DNA from 3 places in the Vibrio profundum genome. Region 2 is predicted to be linked to each of the others. Evidence: predicted binding sites of a transcription regulator. Region 2 holds the regulator's gene; each other region holds the start of a gene.
The links. The regulator CRP, encoded in region 2, controls carbon source genes, mostly activating them, when cyclic AMP is high. The targets are predictions, from matches to a motif close to TGTGANNNNNNTCACA.
Positions count from the first base shown of each region.

Region 1 (7,531 bases), on a different contig from region 2:
CTGACCTCGGAGTAGGCGGCCTGAATGCCTGGCAAAGGAACAGTAGAGAAAGCGTTATTAGCGGGATATCTCGGTTAATCATGCCCGTCGATGTATTGACTAACAATACGCTGATAGTCGCCATTCAATTGCATTTTTTCAAATCCTTGTACAAACATATCATGCTGTTGTGTGCATTTTTGGTCGAAAAAGATGTCAACGGGTATTGTTTTTATTGATTTTTTTGAATTTGAAAAAAGGTGCGCACGTTTAGGGTAGTTGGCCTTTATCGTTTTCCAACCCGCGAGGTAGCTTTCTAAAAACATGTCAATACGTTGCCTGTGTAACTTCTGAACGTTTTGCTTTGATGACTTCACTAAATCGAGATTGCTTTCTAGGCCATTTTCTTTGAAAAGCTTGTGAGTGACGCCTCCAATAATCGTACCTATTCGATAGGGCTTTAAGTCCTGAAAGTTGTCGAAGGCAACCCCTTCAGGGAAACGAGACTTAAGATAGAATAAGTAAATGTGCTCACTATACACTCGCATTGATAAGGTCGTTTGCCCAGAAAAAAACGCTGGGGTTCCTATGGCTATACACGCTTTCTTGTCATCAAAAACACGACCAATACGACCTATTGGCAAAGTGAAAAATTGCGCATTGATTCCCGATAGATGATACGCCTGTTGAACGAGATCTGAAATTAATGAGTGATGAGTGTCCATTAAAGGAGGAATGAGGGGAGTTGCGATAGAAACGTCAGAGATCGGCGCTGTATTATCGCGATTGGCGTGGCTGGCAGTAGAAAAAAGCATGATGTGAATAAGAACAAGGCTGAGCATCTTAAGCGGTGAGTTGATGCTTTCGGTCACCTTTTTACTTTCTTCCCTCATAAAGCCCATACGCTACCACTTCGCCAGTTTGTCCATCCGTGTCATAGCATGAGTGTAGTCTATCCCATTTGTACATCAGCAAACTGTCTGCATAAAAAAGAGCCAACTGATGCAGTTGGCTCTTCCTGAGTACGCTATTAAATAAGGGACCTATATTCTGACAAGGCTCTTATATTCTGAAGGTTTGGCTATCAGTTAGTCGCGGTGTTTAATTTTTCAGTCGTTGGCTCGTCGTCTTCGAAGAACTCGTTCGCTTCTTGCAGTTCTTTCTCTAGCAGAGGTGTTACCCAAGCGGAATTTATACCCCAATAGAAGAACACCAAACTCGATGCGGCAACTGCGGCCATACCGTAACCAAAGTGTAGGATGTTAAGGCCACCAAACTCGCTACTACCGATGTAAGATAGAAGCATCATAGTAAGGAAATAACATAGCATCCATGCACCAGCTTTTAGGTGCTTGCTGATGCCGTCCCAACCACGCTTGTTTTGGAAGTATATATAGACAACAAAGCCAAGCAGCAAGATAAAGATAACTTTACCTGTTAGTGGCCAGCGCGACCAATACAGTACCTCAGAAGAGATTGCAAAGCCCAACGGTGCTAGAAAGTTCATCGCTTTTAGGCGAATCGGACGTTTAACATCTGGGGCAATTTTACGCAGTGACATTGCAGACATTGGGCCCACGATGTAGGTCACAACGGTCGCGGCTGAAATGATACCCGCAAGCTGTCCCCAACCTCTAAATAGGTATAGGAAAATAAAGCCGACGATAAGGTTAACCCAAAGTGCTGCACGTGGAATGTGGTATTTAGGGTGTAGCTTCGACCAGCTCTTAGGTAAGTGGCCGTGCTCACTCATTGCAAACAGCATACGAGTGGTAGTGCCCATGTAGGTAATACCTGTGCCAGATGGTGATACAAACGCATCAATATAAAGCAGCATCACGATTAGGTTAAGGTTCAAAGCGATAGCAAGCTGTGCAAATGGAGACGCAAAGTTTAGGCTCCAACCATGTTTTGCGAGATCTGCTGGATCGATACCACCGATGAAGGCAGTTTGCAGTCCGAGATACAAAACCAAAGCAAAAACGAGCGTTAGAACAATCGCACGCGGCAAGTCTTTACGAGGGTTCTTTGCTTCGCCGGCAAAGTGCATTGGGCTTTGGAAGCCGTTATAGGCAAATACGATACCCGCTGTAGCAACCGCTGTTAACGCACCTGCCCAGCCATATGGGGCAAAAGAGTGGTTAACCGCTGTAAAGTTACCAGGGTGGAAGCCTGCCATCACAATTGAGCTTACACAGAATACAGGAACCAGCATTTTGAAAATAGTGATCGCTGTTTGTGATTTAGCAAATAGACCGACGCTCCAGAAGTTGAGTAAAAAGTAGAGGATCATCAGTACGGCAGCAATCATTAGCCCATACACAGACAGCGAGTGCGTATGCATGTTGAAAATGGTACTCGTGAGGGGCTGTACCCATTTCCATTCCCAAGAAGACATGTATTGCACTGAGGCTTCAGCTTCAATTGGGATAACCGTTACGATAGACAACCATGTTGCCCATGCGGCCATATAACCTACGACAGAGCCGTGAGTCAGCTCTAGGTAGCGAACTGGGCCGCCTGATTTAGGGAACAGTGTCGACACTTCCATATAGGTTAGTGCTACGATTAATACCGCAAACCAGCCAATGACCCAAGAAACTAATGAAGCGGGACCGGCAATTTTAGCTGCGTGGTAGGCGCCAAATAGCCAACCAGAGCCGATAACAGAACCGACACCAGTCATCGTTAGGGGAATTAACCCCATTCTTCTTTTGGGCTTAGAGCTTGAAACGTGCTCACTCATAAAGTATGTATCCTTTATTGTAATAATGATGTTTCTAAAACGGCAGAAGCAATGCTGTCGTACCGCTCAAATTATTATATTTCAGCATCTAGCAGAGCTGGTGCTGTTATTGTATTGGAGTGCAAGTTTTACTTACGGTAGACGTTTAGAGGAATTCCATGTCTGGTTGTGAACGGACAGATCATCATGGTGAGGCTTTGGACATGAACTAGATTGCCATTTTTTATTTCACCAATGCTATCTGACTGAAGCTGTGACAACCTCTTAGTTGCGCCAATTCCAATTTCCTGTATTGAGACTAAATGGTTCCTTGAACGGCAAGGAAGGCCAAGTCTCTGCTGTGTTACAGTCCTTCTCCGAAGGTCAAAATATGCAGCGTAATCGGTTAGTTAGACGAAGTTAATTCGATTTCCCTGCTAATTAAGCGGAAAACGTTACATTTTGTAACCATGTATGTCAATAAGTTTACTGGGGGAGTGAGTGGTACTTTGGGCGTTAGGTGAGATGTTTGTTAAATTCTATTACTGACTATTTAGTCAGAGTTCTAACACTGTCTTGCTCTATAAATATTATTTGTTTTGTGAATTATTTAGAATCTCGCATTCGTGATTAATTTCACTTTATCATTTATCTTCGCCTTATTATTTGCATTGTGAATGCATTTGCATTGATGTGTAGTATTTATTACTAGTTTGAGTCGTATTTAAGGGGGAGAGTTTGATATGTGTAGCACTTCATTAGAACTATGCTCAATATAATGTTTGGGTATGAACTAGATTAAAATTTGCCTTGTAAATAATTCACATTTGTGTGAAGCGCTTCACTGTTTATTACCCGCTGATAATTTATACAGTGAAAGTAAGTGCATGTGCACTTGGGTGAGCAGTTGTGGTGAGGGCTAATTATGGTAGAACAATTAGAGAACCAACCAAAGAGTAAGAAAGCGCGCATTTATATTCGTAGCATAATTCGGGCAATACTATTTATTGTCCTCGTTATTTTATTTGTTCAGTTTTTTGTATTGGACATCATTGTTGCGGCCGGGGAGTCTGTCCCAAGATAGCGGAGATGAGAAAAGGTAGAAAAAGAGAGAATTTTTGTCGCCTAGCCAAAAAATCCCTTTCACAGGTTGTTTGTCAGTATTTTGTAAAAATAACCTTGCAAATTCAATGGTTGCCTTTTGAGTATTTTATTAAATAGCTTATTGATTATGCAATTGGGCCAACAAAGTTAGTTACTAATTGAGCACAGTGATGAAACTATTGTTCAAAATGAGAGAACTATCACTTTACTGATGATGTCTTCGAGGGGATGATACACGCAAATTTAACCTCTATCACTTTTGGGCGCGTTAAACATGCAATATCTCCACTTTCTACTTGGTCTTGTCGTTGTCGCCGGACTGGCGCTGCTAGTGAGCAAAGATCGCAAAAATATCAAGCTACGATACATCATTCAGCTTCTCGTTATAGAGATGGGCCTTGCTTACTTTTTACTAAACTCTTCTGCAGGCACAGCCATTGTAATGAAATTTGCTGACGGCTTTACTAGCCTGATGTCATTTGCAGATATCGGAACAAACTTCGTGTTCGGCGGGATTAAAAACGAAGGTGGCTTCGTCTTCTTCTTGCAAGTATTGATGCCGATTGTGTTTATCTCTGCTTTGATCGGGATATTACAGCACTTTAAAGTGTTACCGCTTATCGTGCGTGGTTTGGGGTATGTCTTATCAAAGCTAAATGGTATGGGCAAGCTGGAATCGTTTAACGCAGTAAGCTCATTGACTATCGGTCAATCTGAGAACTTTATTGCTTATAAAGATATCTTAGGCCAAATGTCTGAGCGTCGTATGTACACGCTAGCGGCAACGGCTATGTCTACCGTTTCAATGTCTATCGTCGGCTCGTACATGAAGCTGATTGACCCTAAGTATGTCGTAGCGGCATTACTGCTTAACATGTTCAGTACTTTTATTATCTTGTCGATCATTAACCCATACGATCATGAGCAAGAAACCAATTTTGATGACATGCTAGCAGAAGGAATGGGCGAAAAACTGTCATTCTTTGAAATGCTGGGTGAATACATTTTAATGGGCTTTAAAGTGGCAGTGATCGTTGCGGCGATGTTGATTGGTTTCATCTCTTTGATTGCGATGATCAACAAAGGCTTCACGATGGAGTTTGGCATGAGCTTCCAACAAATGATTGGTTACATTTTCTACCCTGTGGCGTGGTTAATGGGCATCCCTTCAAGCGAAGCATTGCAAGCCGGTAGCATCATGGCAACTAAGCTAGTGTCGAACGAATTCGTTGCTATGCTGACTCTACAAAAAGAAATCGCGCAATTCTCACCGCGCACGATTGGTACTATCTCGATTTTCCTAGTTTCTTTTGCGAACTTCGCTTCAATCGGTATTATTGCGGGTGCGGTTAAAGGGGTGAACGAAGAGAAAGGCAACATGGTTGCACGTTTCGGTTTACGTCTCCTTTACGGCTCAACGTTGGTTAGCGTGCTATCAGCAATGATTGCAAACCTCATGCTGCACTGATCCAATACGTTATCGTCATTTTAAGAAAATCAGCACTTATTCGGTGCTGATTTTTTTTGCCCTCATATTTCTACCTCTATACACACCTATCTACATACGACTCTTTACGTCCGACTCTTCTTTCAACCAGTGGATAAATGCCTGAATGCTTTGGGTGTGGTAGGCGTTCTTACGGTAAATGGCCGCTTGCTGAATGCCAGAGGTGAGGGTGATATCAAAAGGTTTTACCAATAAGCCTCTTTGAATAAAGTCTCCCGCAAGGCTATCGGTTGCTGGGCAAACCCCGTGTCCGGCAACCACCGCGTTAATCCCCAAATCTAGCGTTGCGACTTCTAGCCATTGAGGGTGCAATGAATCGACGCAGACGCCTGCTTTTTCGAACCATTGCTGCCAAGAGAAATGATGCTTATCAGTGTCGGCAACCAGCCAGCAATTGAGCAAGTCTTTGGGCTCATCAATCTTGGTGTGTTGGAGGAGTCTCGGCGAACACACAGGGTAAATCTGCTCTTCAAACAACAGCTCGTAACAGTATTGCCGGTCATCGATATCATTTGGGGAAATTTCTCCCAATGCGATATCAGCGTTAGTGGGGAGACTCGTAAGTCGCTCATAACTGGAGTCGATTCGAATAGGAATCGTTGGGTGAGCCACGCTGAATTTCCACAGTCTGGGCATTAACCAGCGTGTGGCAAAAGAGGGCGTGGTATTGACGGTTAACATGGTAGTTTTAGCTGGTTGAACCTCGTCTAAGCCGCGGATGATATTTTCAAACCCTTGTCCGACTTGATGATGCAATTTAGCGCCTAGTTGCGTAGGTAGCATTTGTCGTCCTTGGCGGGAAAATAGTTGGCAGCCGAGGCTTGTTTCGAGTTGTCTTAATTTTTGGCTTACTGCCGCTTGGCTCACACAAAGTTCATCAGCGGCCTTACTGTAGCTTTTGTGTCTCGCGGCTGATTCAAAGTAGCGCAGAGCGGCAAGGTGGCGTAGACGTTTGTCCATAAACTGGTCTTGTAGTTCTCTATGAAAAGGTTGTTGGTGTGTCTAGCGTGGTGTGTGCGTAAATACCATACCGAATAAAGACAGCTATTGCAGATTAATAACGGAGATATTGAGCATGGATATTGAAATCAAACACACATTACCACTGGCAAGCGAGTATGTGGCGCTACGCATTCGCGCTGGATTAAGCCCAAAAACCCAACAAGCGGCTGAAAAAGGTCTACCTAATTCTCTCTATGCTGTGACGATTCGTCGGCGAGGTGAACTGATTGCGATGGGTCGAGTTATTGGTGACGGTGGCTGCTTCTATCAAATAACAGATATTGCCGTCTCGGCTGAATATCAAGGAATGGGGCTAGGTCGGATGGTAATGAAATCGATAGAACACTTTCTGGAAGTGAATGGCGATAAAGGCAGCTATATATCTTTGATTGCTAATGAGCCATTGTTCTACGAACAGTTTGGTTATAGCAATGTTACCCCACGCATGGAAGGAATGGGAAAAGTGCTGTAAGTATTGTAGGCACAAAAAAGCAAGGCTACAGTAGCCTTGCTTTTTGGATGAATGAGCGAGTAATTATTGCTGTTGAGTGGTTAGTTCACCACATTGGTGAGTAACGTCATCAAACTCTTTAAGCACTTGCTTACTAGGCTGTGCACCCATCAAGCTAACCGTAACTAAAGCGATACAGGCTAAGGTGAAGCCTGGGATGATTTCATATAGATTGAATACGTCTGAGTGAGGCCATTGGCCGTGCCCCCAAATCCAACCCAGTACCACGATAGCACCGACCACCATACCCGCGACTGCACCGTTAGCAGTGCAGCGACGCCAGAATAGCGAGAACAAGATAACCGGGCCAAATGCCGCGCCCATCCCTGCCCAAGCGTGGCTAACAATCGAAAGAATGCTGCTTTGCGGGTTATTAGCAAAAATCATCGCGACCAAAGAAACGGCAACAACAGCGGCACGGCCAAACCAAACTTTAGATTTCTCAGCAAGGTTGATATTGAAGAAGTGCGCGATATCTTCTGTTAGTGCGCTGGAAGAAGCAAGCAACTGTGCGGCAATAGTACTCATGACGGCAGACAACACAGCCGAGAACAAGATCGCAGCAATCCATGTAGGGAATAGGCCTTTCGCTAGCTCTAAGAACACCATCTCATTGTCAAAGCTATGAGCGTGTGAGGAGTAGTAAAGTGCGCCAGTGATACCAACGGCAAATGCGCCCATCAGCGACACAACCATCCAGCCC
Region 1 covers NZ_JAKJTA010000011.1:122,151-129,681, reverse strand. The annotation lists gene L4C34_RS12285 (hypothetical protein) at 75-881, opposite strand; gene L4C34_RS12280 (APC family permease) at 1,064-2,725, opposite strand; gene L4C34_RS12275 (NupC/NupG family nucleoside CNT transporter) at 4,083-5,276, shown strand; gene L4C34_RS12270 (LysR substrate-binding domain-containing protein) at 5,367-6,275, opposite strand; gene L4C34_RS12265 (GNAT family N-acetyltransferase) at 6,391-6,789, shown strand; gene putP (sodium/proline symporter PutP) at 6,853-7,531, opposite strand, start outside.
Region 1: the regulator CRP is predicted to act here: its motif matches at 3,998-4,013, upstream of L4C34_RS12275 (NupC/NupG family nucleoside CNT transporter).

Region 2 (7,531 bases):
GGGCAATGTGAATTTACTGCTATTGCTCAAGTGGCTTGATGAGCAGCAAATAGCATTTCAAGAGCAAGACTGGCACCAAGTGGAGACCTGCGTAGGGCGTACGGAGGCTCTGCTGCACAATTTTCGTCAGCTAAGGCGACAATATAAACAGCATCTCCCTGACTCTCTCTACCGAGAGTCACTCCAGTTTGAGCTGCAACTTGAAAAGCAGCAGCAATCCGACTTGGTTGCCTGTGTGAATAGCTTAGGCCTCATCAGCCCCACAACCACACCGTTAACCTTGAGCTATTGTCGGCAGCTTGGTGCAGAGCGCCTCTATCCCATCTTTAGCAATGCCAAAGTAAGCAGTTAGCCTCATATGTACACTCTCAGCAGGGTAGGTTTTTTGCTATCGGCTCAGGTATACTGCTGCCCTCGCTCAACTTACCCCTTAAAAGCTTGATATGATCATACCTTGGCAACAGCTCGAAACTGAGACACTAGACAACCTCATTCATGAGTTTGTACTACGTGAAGGCACCGACTACGGAACAGAAGAATTCTCGCTACAAAATAAAGTCGACCAAGTAAAAATACAGCTAAAAAATAATGAAGCGGTCATCGTGTATTCAGAGCTGCATGAATCGGTAAACATTCAGCTTCGTCATACATTTCAAGGCAATATTTCATAGCCAAGCCAGTTCCTGCTATAGTCATTCGCCAAAGGCAATTATCGAATAGACAGGGCTCGTCATGTCAGCAAAGCACCCCATTATCGCCGTCACCGGTTCATCAGGAGCTGGAACGACCACCACATCGGAAGCGTTTAGAAAGATGTTCAATATGATGAACATCAAGCCTGCATGGGTAGAAGGTGACAGTTTCCATCAATTCACTCGCCCCGAGATGGACGTGGAGATCCGTAAAGCCCGCGAACAAGGGCGGCACATCAGCTACTTCGGACCACAAGCCAATAATTTCACCACGCTGGAGCAATTTTTCAAAACCTTTGGTAAGGAAGGAGTCGGCCAAGTACGCCGCTACTTACACACCTTTGATGAGGCCGTACCCTACAATCAAATGCCCGGCACGTTTACTCCTTGGCAAGACTTACCCACCAATACCGATGTATTGTTCTACGAAGGCTTGCACGGGGGGGTCGTAGATGGTGACGTCAATGTCGCCCAACATGTCGATCTACTAATTGGCATGGTGCCCATTGTTAACCTTGAGTGGATACAGAAATTTGTCCGTGACACCCGTGACCGCGGCCACTCACGAGAAGCCGTGATGGACTCCATCGTGCGTTCTATGGACGACTACCTAAACTACATCACCCCACAATTCTCTCGTACTCATATCAATTTCCAGCGTGTTCCAACCGTTGATACTTCCAATCCACTCAATGCCAAAGGCATCCCCAGCCTCGATGAAAGCTTTGTGGTCATCCGGTTACGCGGAATGAAAAACGTCGATTTTCCATACCTGCTCGCTATGATTGATGGCTCATTCATGTCGCGTCATAACACGCTTGTCGTTCCTGGGGGCAAAATGAGCTTTGCCATGGAGCTGATCGTACGACCAATTTTGCAACAGTTGATCGAGACGGGTAAAATAGGCTAGAGTGCTCAAGATTTAGCCACGAATGACACTGAGTTCTCATAGCGTGATCTTAGGCACGTTTTTGCCTATAAAATGCGCGCCTCCGAGCCATTTAAATCAAGAAATTCTGTGGCAAAAAGGATACTATCAGAAAGGAAACACAAGATAGCTTGCGGCATAAGGAAACTATTTTGTCCTGATAGACCAGGTTTCTGGTCTGGCTAAATTATGGAACACGGCAAGCATCACCTGCAGAGGAAGTGAGATATTATGGTTCTAGGTAAACCTCAAACCGACCCAACATTAGAGTGGTTTCTTTCACATTGTCATATTCATAAGTACCCTTCAAAGAGCACGTTGATCCATGCGGGCGAGAAGGCGGAAACGTTGTATTACATTGTTAAAGGATCTGTTGCGGTTCTGATAAAAGACGAAGAAGGCAAGGAGATGATCCTGTCTTACCTCAACCAAGGTGATTTCATCGGCGAACTTGGTCTATTTGAAGAAGATCAAGAACGTACAGCCTGGGTAAGAGCTAAATCTCCATGCGAAGTTGCTGAAATTTCTTTTAAGAAATTCCGTCAGCTTATCCAAGTTAACCCTGACATCCTGATGCGTCTGTCTTCACAGATTGCGAGCAGATTGAAAGTGACTAGCCAAAAAGTTGGCGATTTAGCTTTCCTAGATGTGACGGGCCGTATTGCCCAAACACTGCTTAATCTGGCGAAACAACCGGATGCAATGACCCACCCTGATGGCATGCAAATCAAAATCACTCGCCAAGAAATTGGCCAGATTGTTGGTTGCTCCCGCGAAACTGTTGGTCGTATCCTTAAAATGCTAGAAGAGCAGAATCTGATTTCTGCGCACGGTAAAACGATCGTCGTATACGGCACTCGTTAATCACCTAGCAATTAAAGATGCAGACAATAAAGCCACCTCATTGAGGTGGCTTTATGTTTTAGCAAAGAGCGAGTTTTCACACTCACCCTTCCTTCATCTTTTTATAAATCAATATTATCAAAGATTAGTGCTTTCAAAGATCTTATCTGCAGACGCTGCAACAAAGCCTGGGTATAGCTCGCCATTGGCCATAGCGTAACGCTTAGCAAATTCGTAGAACCCACCCGGCACTTCATGCTGACCATCGCTAAATGTCACCACGACTTTATCAGCCATCGTCGATGATTGTTCTAACAAAACTTCAGGCGACCCTTTTACTTCTCCACCCGATTGATTAATTGCAAAACCAGATTGTGTCAGGTAATCGTTCACTTGTTTGACTTGCTCGAAGCGATTGAGCTGGTTAACGCTCACCGTAAAGTGATTAGCACCATAACCATGAACCGACAACCAAGCGGCGTATTCGCTACTCTTAGCAAGGCACTGATAGTCATCGAAGCTGATGTCCCATAAACGCCCAGCCGATAGAAACTCATGTGAGTGTAAACGCTGTGAATCGACTTGTTGTACCAAGCGCTCAACAATAGCTTGCGCTTGGCTCGGTAATTTCTCTACCAACAATTCACTGATGAACACCTTAGGCTGATTAGCATCAGGGTGTTCATAATGCTTTGCTACCAAATGCTTGCTTTCAAAAACATAATCACCACATTCTTGATAGCCCAATGCTAAGAAAGGCGCAGCCAACACCTCAAGGCCAACAGGCGCGAGATTAAAGGTGCGCAATGCAATATGGTCGTTAATCAGGGTCGTCTCTTCTTGCAGCAGCTTGTGAACACGCTCAGCCGATGGGCATAGGCGCTCAATATAGTCATTCCAGAGAGATTGAAATAATATCGACGGTGTCATTACCGACTCCTCTTCTCATCACACTAAAGTTTGATACCTGGACTCAAAGTGTCTGGCAGCATCGTTGATGCTCCCTCCATTGAAGCCATTGGATAGGCACAGTAATCCGCCGCATAGTAAGCGCTTGGTCGTAAGTTACCAGATGCCCCAGGACCACCAAATGGTGCATCACCACTCGCGCCTGTCAATTGACGGTTACGATTCACGATACCCGCGCGAATATGATCAACGAAGTAATCCCACTCAGAATCATCGGTAGACACTAAGCCCGCTGACAGGCCAAAACGCGTGTCATTAGCAAGCGTGACCGCTTGTTCTAAGGTGCGATAGCGAACAACCTGTAGTAAAGGCCCAAAGTACTCTTCATCAGGCAACTCAGCGATATCGGTGACATCAATAATACCCGGCGAAACAAAGGCGGCCTCACCTGCTCTGGCAGGCAAAATTGATTTACCGCCTAGTGACACAAGATTGGCCTGTGCGTCGAGAATAACTTGCGCGGCTTGCTGAGAAATTTGCGGTCCCATGAAAGGCGCTGGCTCGGCAAATGGCTGATCAACAATGATTTCCTTCGCTGCAGTGAGTAATTTACTTAGTAGCTGGTCCCCTTTGTTTCCTTCTGGAACATATAAGCGGCGTGCGCACGTACAGCGCTGACCAGCACTAATAAATGCCGATTGTACTATGGTGTATACCGTGGCATCCAAATCTCCATATTGCTCAGAAATCACCATTGGGTTATTGCCACCCATTTCCAATGCGAGCATTTTATCTGGCTGGCCTGCGAATTGGCGGTGCAATATATGCCCGGTATTCGCACTGCCGGTAAAGAGTACGCCATCAATACCTTTGGCATTGGCTAGCGCGATACCGGTTTCTTTTGCGCCTTGTACTAAGTTGACAACGCCAGCAGGTAAGCCCGCTTCTTGCCATAGTTTCATGACAAATTCGCCCGTCCACGGTGTCAATTCTGAAGGCTTAAACACCACGGTGTTACCAGCTAAGAGTGCTGGCACAATATGCCCATTAGGCAAATGTCCGGGGAAGTTATAAGGACCAAAAACGGCCATCACACCTAGTGGTCGGTGGCGCAGCACTACTTGATTGCCAGCAACTTCACGAGTCGCAGCTCCAGTTCTGTCATGATAAGCACGAATAGATATCGCGATTTTACCCGCCATTGCCGCCGCTTCAGTGCGAGTTTCCCAAATAGGCTTACCCGTCTCTTTAGCAATGATTTCCGCTATCGTTTCACTGTTCGCTTTTACTTTGTCAGCAAAAGCCTGCACCAGTTGCTCACGTTCTGCCAAACTGGTTTTCTTCCAGCGTACAAAAGCGGCACGCGCCGCTTCAACCGCCGCATCGACTTGCACTGGCGTTGCACTCTTACCGTGCCAAATTTGTTGATTATCGTAAGGGCTGAGAGAGGCAATCACTTCACCCGCCCCTTCCTGCCATTGCCCACCAATCCACTGAGTCATCACTTTATCCTCAAAATAAACTTAAACTGCCAACATTCTGACTTTATCGCCTTCGGCTATCTCTAATGCCGACGCAACTTTACTATCCAAAATGACACTATCTGTCGCCTGATCGTAGGCCGCCTTTGCTACCGTCGCTCGGAAGTTTTCAAACGAGGTGTTAGCAATCAAATAGTCTTGCGAGCTAGAATGCTCGGAGATTTGTACGCTTGCTCTGAACGAATGGCGAACCGATTCAATATTCGATAAGTCACATTCGACTGACGGGCCCCCATCAAAAATGTCGACATAATTACGGCAGCTAAAACCTTCTTTTTCTAATAGACGTAAAGCAGGTTTAGTGTTCTCGTGAACTTGGCCGATAACCGCTTGCGCTTCTTCGCTCAATAAATTGATATAGATAGGCAGCTTAGGCATCAAATCGGCGATGAAGCCTTTTTTCCCGATACCAGTCAGATAATCAGCAAGAGTAAAATCAATCGAGAAAAAGTGCTCTTGCAACCATTGCCAGAATGGTGAATTACCATCGTCATCCGACACTCCACGCATTTCAGCAAAAATGGTTTCAGAAAAGCGATGAGGGTGCTCTGCCATCATCAAAAAACGGCATTTAGACATTAAACGGCCGTTGAGCCCGTGACGAAAATCTTCTCGTAAGAACAGGGTGCAAATTTCACTGCAACCTGTGTAGTTGTTGCCAAACGTCAAGAGTTTCACAACATTGTTCACGCCAAGCTTTGGCGATGAATGCACAACTTTACTAATGTGGTATGAGTAGAATGGCACATCCCAGCCAATCGATGCTTCAATACCTGTGGTTCCGGCAACTTCTCCCGTCTCGCTATCGAAACCCACCATCAAGTAACCTTCGTCTCCCGGTTCCGTGACTTCTGGCTTGTTAAAGCTGTATTCGGAATGAGTAATACGGTTAGTCAATAATTCTTCGTTAACCGGAAGAGAAGTGAACCCATAGCCAGACTCTTCTGCGCATGTATGCAGCGCGTCATAATCTGCCATAGAAATAGGACGTACAACCAGCATCGTTATTCCCTCCTGATGCAAGTTTGGCTCGCCGCTGTCACAGCAAGCCAAATAGAGATTAAACTAACGACGCGATCGCTTTATCTAATTTAGCCAGACCTTCTTCGATGTCTTTTTTATCAATCACCAATGATGGGGTGAAGCGAACGACATTCGCTCCAGCAACCAACACCATTAGGCCATGCTGGCCAGCGGCGACTAACACTTCACGCGCTCGTCCTTGCCAATTTTCATTCAGTGCCGCGCCAATCAATAGACCTTTACCACGCACTTCACTAAAAATTTGGTACTTATCATTAATTTTAGCCAAACCTTGGCGTAGAAGCTCTTCTCGCTCTTTGACGCCTTGTAAAGTCTCTGGTTGGCTGACAACATCAACCACAGCTTCCGCAACCGCACACGCTAATGGGTTACCACCATAAGTGGAACCGTGAGTACCAATCTTCATATGCGTTGCAAGTTCACTCGTCGTTAACATCGCACCGATAGGAAAACCGCCACCGAGCGATTTCGCTGTGCTTAGAATATCCGGTGTTACACCCAATCCTTGATAGGCATAGAAATCACCAGTACGGCCATTCCCCGTTTGAACTTCATCGAAAATTAGCAGCGCATTGTGCTTATCACACAATTCACGTACCGTTTGCACAAACTCGTCCGTCGGCGACACAATACCGCCTTCACCTTGCAATGGCTCCATCATCACCGCACACGTGCGATCAGACATATGCGCCTTGAGTTCTTCCACGTCGTTATAAGTCAGGTGTGTCACGTCACCAGGTTTAGGACCGAAACCATCTGAATAGGCTTCTTGACCACCAACGGTCACGGTAAAGAAAGTACGACCATGAAAACCCTGTTTAAAGGCAATGATTTCCGATTTGTGCTCACCGTGTACGTCAGCAGCCCAGCGGCGTGCAAGCTTGAGTGCTGCTTCATTGGCCTCTGCGCCTGAGTTGGCGAAGAAAACTTTTTCAGCAAAACTAACTTGAGTTAATTTCTGTGCTAAGCGCAATGCAGGCTCATTCGTCATAACGTTGCTTAAATGCCACAGCTTGTTAGATTGCTCTTGTAAGGCATTCACCATAGCCGGGTGGCAATGTCCTAAGCAACTCACCGCGATACCACCAGCAAAGTCGATAAACTCGTTTCCTTGCTGATCCCAAACACGAGCGCCTTCGCCTTTTACTGGAATCATTTGCATTGGGTTATAACAAGGCACCATAACCTCATCAAACAATTCGCGTTCCACTTTATTTCCAACCGTCATAGATTTTTCCTCATCGATGCAACTTGTCAATCAACATGCCAAAGACCTGCACCGTAAAATTTTGTATTACATTAATGACAATGTGGCATTTTATTTACATTTAATTAACCATTTCAATAGTAACTTGTTCTTTTTTTCACCGACAAGTTAATATTTGCGAAGCCAAGATTGAGTAAATATGCCAACAAAGTGACGCTAACACGTTATTTTATAGGAAGGAAAAAGAGGCGCAGCTAGAAAACCCAGTGCTGCTCGCACTATAGAGAGGTGAGACAACGCATAGTTTTTCACTATCCGCCGTAGCAATATTTTGCGTTAAAATGTTAAAAAAGGTGATCTAGGTCCA
Region 2 covers NZ_JAKJTA010000006.1:142,175-149,705, forward strand. The annotation lists gene L4C34_RS06665 (TIGR02444 family protein) at 1-352, shown strand, start outside; gene L4C34_RS06670 (YheU family protein) at 444-671, shown strand; gene L4C34_RS06675 (phosphoribulokinase) at 733-1,602, shown strand; gene crp (cAMP-activated global transcriptional regulator CRP) at 1,852-2,484, shown strand; gene L4C34_RS06685 (DUF1338 domain-containing protein) at 2,602-3,393, opposite strand; gene astD (succinylglutamate-semialdehyde dehydrogenase) at 3,417-4,874, opposite strand; gene astA (arginine N-succinyltransferase) at 4,896-5,915, opposite strand; gene L4C34_RS06700 (aspartate aminotransferase family protein) at 5,974-7,185, opposite strand.

Region 3 (7,531 bases), on a different contig from region 2:
TAACACCCTTCACTTTGCGACCATCAGCTGGATTCTTACCTAGGGTATCAGCGTCGTAGCTACAATAAATAGTCGTGATTTCACCCTGCTCGTCCTTCTCAATACGTTCAGCTTTGATCACGTAAGCGCCACGTAAACGAACTTCTTTGCCAAGAACCAAACGCTTATACTTTTTGTTTGCTTCTTCACGGAAGTCATCACGCTCGATCCACACGTCACGAGTAAATGGAACGTCGCGAGACCCCATTTCTGGTTTATTCGGGTGGTTAGCAACAGACAGCGTTTCAACTGACTGCTCCGCGAAGTTTTCAATCACAACTTTGACAGGATCGAGTACAGCCATCGCGCGTGGCGCATTCTCATTCAGGTCATCACGAATACATGACTCCAATGAGCCAAATTCGATCATATTTTCTTGCTTCGTTACTCCAATACGCTTACAAAACTCTCGAATAGAACCAGATGTAAAGCCTCGGCGACGCAAGCCTGAAATCGTCGGCATACGCGGATCATCCCAGCCTTCAACCAAATTCTCAGTGACAAGTTGGCTAAGTTTACGCTTCGACATCACCGTATATTCAAGGTTCAAACGACTAAATTCATACTGACGAGGCTGGCTCTCAATAGAAATGTTGTCTAAGACCCAATCGTACAAACGTCGGTTATCCTGAAACTCCAACGTACACAGTGAATGAGTAATATTCTCAATCGCATCAGAAATGCAGTGCGTAAAGTCGTACATTGGGTAAATGCACCACTTATCACCCGTTTGATGGTGATGGGCAAAACGAACACGGTAGATAACCGGATCGCGCATTACCATAAACGAAGAGCTCATATCAATTTTAGCGCGTAAACACGCGGTGCCTTCAGCAAAATCACCCGAACGCATTTTTTCAAACAGTGCTAAATTCTCTTCAACGCTGCGATCGCGATATGGGCTTGCTTTACCCGGTGCTGTTAATGTGCCGCGATATTCACGGATCTGCTCAGGAGAAAGCCCATCAACATAAGCAAGACCTTTGTTGATCAACTCAACAGCATAGCCATACAACTTGTCGAAATAGTTCGATGAATAACGAGCATCACCGCTCCACTCAAATCCAAGCCAACTCACATCGTTTTTAATAGAATCAACGTATTCGACGTCTTCTTTCTCAGGGTTTGTGTCATCAAAGCGAAGATTACACTGGCCTTGATAATCCTGAGCAATACCGAAATTCAGACAAATGGACTTTGCATGACCGATATGCAAATAGCCGTTTGGCTCTGGGGGAAAGCGGGTATGCACGCTAGTATGTCCACCATTCGCTAAATCTTTATCAATGATTTGGCGAATAAAGTTCGAAGGACGAGCCTCAACTTCACTCATCTATGGCACCTCAAATCTATTCAGTATTGTCAAAAATTGGTTTTGCTCTCGCTTCTTGAACAAGGAAAGCATGTTAACGTTAATAATCCATGATTCTGAGATGTGACACAATACCAAGACATCATTTCTTCTGATTATTTACGCAAACTGTTCGAAAACCACGCAGGCATGACCGCTTAATACAAAAAAGCCTCCTATGTGGAGGCTTTTTATCGTGATGATTAAATATTACGGAAGTTTCACTTCAGTTAAATCTTCACCGATACCAACCGTTTTCATTTCACCTGCGATGATTTCAGCAAGTGGGCCTAAAATGACCTGTAGGTTGTTTTCGCCTAATTTAACCACGCCTTTGGCACCAAGCCTTTTAAGCACAGCTTCATCAGCAACAGAGCGGTCTTTCAAAGTCAAACGTAAACGTGTAATACAGGCATCAATCGCGGTTAAGTTCTCACGTCCACCCAGAGCCTTAACGTATTGGCGAGCCAAATCACCTTTAATTTCTTCTTTTGACACAGGAGCATCATCTTCCGTGCCTTCACGACCTGGTGATTTCAAGTTGAACACTCGAATAGCAACACTGAAAGTCACGAAATACAGCACACCAAAGCATAAGCCGATGATAAGCAGAGTGACCGGCTTGGTTGCTAAACCCCAGTTCAATACGAAATCAATCAGACCTGCAGAGAAACCAAATCCGTCAAGCGTGCCAAACATGTTGGTCGCAACCATTGCCAAACCAGTAAACACAGCGTGGATAGCATACAGACCTGGTGCTAAGAACATAAACATGAACTCAAGCGGCTCTGTAATACCGGTCAGGAATGCACAGAAAGCAACAGAGAAAAGTGCACCAGCGATTTGTGGGCGAGTTTTCGCTGGCGCTGCTAAGTACATCGCTAACGCTGCTGCTGGCAAACCAAACATCATGATTGGGAAGAAGCCCGTCATGAACACACCAGCACTCTTATCACCACCGAAGAAGCGGTTTAAGTCGCCAGTCTTAGTAACAATTTGACCTGCAGAATCAGTTAGGCTAGTCACGGTCGCTTTAATTTCAGGAGTAACCGAGTTCACAAAGTGGAACGTGTGCTCTTGGCCAACAACCAGCGACTTCGCAATAGATGGGTCAACACATAGTTGAGTTGCACCGTGTAGCGCCGCAATAGGAGCCGTGAACACTTCTTGACATGTACCTAGACCAAACCACATGTACGAGTTAAGTACATGGTGCAGACCAACAGGAATGAGCGCGCGGTTAAGGACACCATAAATAAACTCACCAACATAGCCTGTGGTTGAGATGCCATGAGCAAGCGCATTCAAACCATGTTGAATGGTTGGCCATACATAACCAGCTCCGCCACCGACGATGAGAGCGATCAGTCCTGCCATAATTGGCACTAAACGCTTTCCGGAGAAAAAAGCAAGCCATTCTGGTAAACGTGTAGTATGGAAAGCATTGTATGCGTGGCCCGCAATAACACCCGCAATAATACCGCCAAAGAAAGACATGTTTACTTCAGAATTGATTGTAGAAGAGGTCGCAGTTAGAACGAAGTAAGCCACGGCACCCGCAAGGCCGGCAGCACCTGAGCCGTCTTTCGACAAGCCAATAGCGATACCTAGACCAAACAATAGCGGTAGGTTAGTGAAAATAGCGTTACCAGCTTGAGCCATAAATGGAATGTCGAGCAAGTCAGGCTGCCCAAGACGTAATAGAAGCGCGGCAACTGGTAGTGTTGCAATCGGCAGCATTAATGCTTTACCTAATCGTTGCGCGTAACCAAGAATATTCACCTCTAGTTCCCCCTATCGGATTTCAGAATATCGTACAAGGCACTTATTTTAGCGCCTCAATTTAGTTTGCCTAAGTGTATGTAAATCTAGTTTGCTAGCAAATGAAAACCTCCATATGTGTGATATTAATCACCAACAATTAATAAGAAGTATCAATTTGACTGGCTGAACGCTCACTCTTATTTTACAATACGAATTAATAAATCTAGGCCACGTGAACGAGTTACAGTTTACAGGGCTAAAATGAGGTAAGACGTGACACCATCGGTGTTATACAATATCGCGCACACTCATTTGACTGCACATTAAATGAGCTTACCCTAACCCGAAAGGCTCGGATTTCTACGGGGTAAGCACTAGCACTTGTTCAAACCAACGAATTGATAAGGATTAGCCAACGATGTACGCGCTAACTAACTGCAAAATTTATACCGGGAGAGAAATTCTTCGAGATCATGCCGTTATCATTAATGGCAATATGATTGAGAACATTTGTTTGCTGAAAGATCTCCCTAGCAACGTACAACGAGTGGATCTAAATGGTGCAAACCTAAGCCCAGGTTTTATCGATTTACAACTTAACGGCTGTGGCGGAGTCATGCTAAACAACGATATTTCCGTCGAAACGCTACAAACGATGCACTTGGCCAATCTACGCTCGGGCTGTACCAGCTTTTTACCGACATTGATTACTTCTTCAGACGAGGATATGAAGCGTGCTATCACTGTTGCGCGTGAGTACCAAGGTCGATACCTCAATCAATCTCTAGGTCTACACTTAGAAGGGCCCTATCTTAATAGTGCCAAGAAAGGCATTCACAGCGTGGACTTTATCCGCCAGTCTGCGGCAGACATGATCGACTTCATATGCGCCAACAAAGACGTAGTCGCCAAAGTCACCCTCGCTCCTGAATGTAATGACGTGCAGTTTATAGAACAACTAAAACGAGCGGGTATTGTCGTAGCTATCGGCCATACTAACGCGACATATGCAGAAGCGAAGCAAAGCTTTAATGATGGAATTACGTTTGCCACTCACCTTTTCAACGCTATGACCTCCATTAGTGCCCGCGATCCTGGTGTCGTGGGGGCCGTTTATGATACCGCAGACGTTTACGCTGGGATAATCGCTGATGGGTTCCACGTTGACTACGCCAACATCCGTATTGCACACAAAATGAAGGGTGAGAAATTAGTCTTAGTGAGCGACGCCACAGCCCCAGCAGGAGCTGAAATAGATAGCTTTCTTTTTGTTGGTAAAACAGTCTATTACCGCGATGGTAAGTGCATTGACGAAAGTGGTACACTTGGAGGTTCTGCGCTAACTATGATTGAAGCGGTGAAAAACACCGTCGATCACGCAGGTATCGCCTTAGATGAAGTACTTAGAATGGCCACCTTATACCCTGCGACGGCAATTGGCATGCAGGACGAGCTTGGGCGAGTTCAAAAAGGAATGGTCGCGAACTTGGCAGTATTTGATAATGACTTCAATGTCCAAGCAACTGTTGTAAACGGAATATACGAGCAAAATTAATCATGAATGGCGGACAAATCGGTAACGTAGACTTAGTCAAGCAACTCAATAGTGCAGCCGTATATCGGTTGATTGATCAACAAGGTCCTATCTCGCGTATTCAGGTAGCCGACCTCAGTCAACTCGCTCCGGCGAGCGTTACTAAGATCACCCGCCAGTTGCTAGAGCGCGGCCTCATAAAAGAGGTCGCCCAACAAGCTTCAACGGGAGGGCGAAGAGCTATCTCGTTAAAAACGGTTGTTGAACCGTTCCACTCTTTAGCAGTGCGAATCGGCCGCGACTATATCCACTTCAGTTTATTCGATTTATCGGGACGAGAGCTCGCCACGAGTCATAATGAGTTCCTCTACACGACCCAAGACGAATTGGTAGAAGGGCTCATTCAACAGCTATCCTTCTTTTTATTCGACAATAAAAACGTGGTCGAAGAGCTGATCGCCATTGGCATTGTTTTGCCAGGACTTATCAACCCGGAAACAGGCACGGTGGAGTATGTGCCAGGTATTCGAGTTAATAAGTTAGAACTCGGCAGTATTATCCAAGCAAAATTTAAAGTGCACAGCTTTATTGGCAACGATGTCCGAGGGATGGCGCTCGCTGAACACTACTTTGGCGCTAGCCAAGACTGCCAAGACTCAATCCTTGTCAGCGTTCACCGTGGAACGGGGGCTGGCATTATTATCAACGGTAACGTTTTTCTCGGCTCAAATAGAAATGTGGGCGAAATCGGCCACATTCAAATTGACCCGCTCGGAGAGCAATGTCAATGTGGTAACTTTGGCTGTTTAGAAACCATCGCAGCCAACCCTGCCATCATTAAACGAGTCCGCCAACTTGTTAGTCAAGGCTATGAATCTAGCCTTGCAGAACTCAACCATATCACCATCAAAGATGTCTGCTCGCATGCAAATTCTGGAGATGAATTAGCTAGGCAAAGTTTAATCCGTGTCGGTAACCAACTTGGTAAAGCCGTCGCCATCACCATCAACTTGTTTAACCCACAGAAAGTCGTCATCGCCGGTGACATTACTCAGTGCCAAGATATCATTTTCCCCGCAATCAAACGAAATGTACAAAATCAGTCACTGAAAACCTTCCACGAGTCGCTTCCAATTGTCGCCTCGTTGCTTAACGACCAACCTTCGATGGGAGCATTCGCCATGATTAAACGAGCAATGCTAAATGGCGCTTTATTGCAAAAACTGTTAGAAGACTGACATATACACCAGCTCCCAACGATAAACAAACCAAAATATAACATCTTAATTGTTATATTTTGGTTTGTTTTCTATTTGAAGTCTGAATGTTAGAGCTTAATGTGTGTATAATTTATCTTGTTTATAAATTATACACCAAACCTCCAATATTAAGGACTTTTGCCTTTGACCGAACTTGTACTTTTATCCTCTGTATTTATTGCAGGTTTTATCGCGCTTCGTTGTCACCTTCCACCCCTAGTTGGTTTCTTACTTGCGGGGTTTGCACTGCACCATTTTGGTTATCAAAGTAGTAACAACATTGAATTTCTTGCCGATCTCGGTGTGACATTAATGCTGTTTACCATCGGCCTAAAATTAGATATCAAAGTATTATTATCTAAAGAAATCTGGGCTGGCGCTAGCATACACAATATCCTGTCGACGCTCGCGTTCAGTGCATTTTTAGTCATGCTAAAGTTTTTAGGTGTCGCATGCTTATCCGAAGTCTCGCTAGGCCAACTTGTAACCTTGGGCTTCGCTCTGTCTTTTTCTAGTACGGTATTTGCGGTTAAATCTATCCAGGAAAAAGGCGATATGAACGCCTTGTATGGTGTGATGGCGATCGGTATCTTGGTCATGCAGGACATCTTTGCGGTACTATTTCTCACGGCCTCTACAGGGAAAATGCCAGAGTGGTATGCCGTCGTTTTAATAGCCTTACCGCTACTACGCCCTCTATTTTATAAGCTGCTCGATTGGGCCGGGCATGGTGAAATGTTAGTCTTGTTTGGCATTTTCTTTGCCCTAGTAATGGGAGCAGGCTTGTTCAGCTTTGTTGGTCTTAAGCCAGACTTAGGGGCTTTGATAATGGGCATGCTGCTATCCGGGCATAAAAAGGCATCAGAACTCTCCAAGTCATTATTTAACCTCAAAGAAGTATTCTTGGTGTGTTTTTTCTTAAACATCGGTTTACAAGCTCAGCCGACCCTCGCAGGTCTGACGCTCGCACTTTTGTTACTGCTCGTATTACCTTTAAAAGGGTTCCTGTATTTTCAGGTATTGAACAAATTCAAATTCCGAGTACGTACCTCCCTCTTTACCGCACTCACCTTATTCAACTTCAGTGAATTCGGCCTGATCGTTGGTGCACTTGCCTACAAACTTGGCTGGATCAATAGTGATATCATGGTCGCGATTGCCATGGCCGTCTCCATATCCTTTGTGCTCGCTGCGCCACTGAACCGTAAAGCCCATGAACTTTACCGTAAATCGACTCAGTGGGTTAAAGAGCATTCTGCAGAAGTCCTACACCAAAAGGATCGCCTGATTAATCCAGGTCATGCACAAATTCTTATCTTTGGGATGGGCCGCATTGGTACCGGGGCCTACAATGAACTAAGAGCTCAGTACGGCGATATCGCGTTAGGCATAGATATAAACGACCGTACAGCGCAGCTGCATCGTGAACAAGGCCGACAAGTCATTTCCGGAGACGCCACCGATTCCGACTTCTGGGAGCGCGTTTTTGACACATCCAAAGTCAAACTTGTCCTGCTTGCGATGCCTCACCACCAAGGTAACCAAATGGCATTAGAACAACTGCAAAACAAACAGTTCTCAGGA
Region 3 covers NZ_JAKJTA010000010.1:46,785-54,315, reverse strand. The annotation lists gene glnS (glutamine--tRNA ligase) at 1-1,372, opposite strand, end outside; gene nagE (N-acetylglucosamine-specific PTS transporter subunit IIBC) at 1,601-3,172, opposite strand; gene nagA (N-acetylglucosamine-6-phosphate deacetylase) at 3,573-4,709, shown strand; gene nagC (DNA-binding transcriptional regulator NagC) at 4,712-5,926, shown strand; gene L4C34_RS10960 (cation:proton antiporter domain-containing protein) at 6,092-7,531, shown strand, end outside.
Region 3: the regulator CRP is predicted to act here: its motif matches at 3,291-3,306, upstream of nagE (N-acetylglucosamine-specific PTS transporter subunit IIBC).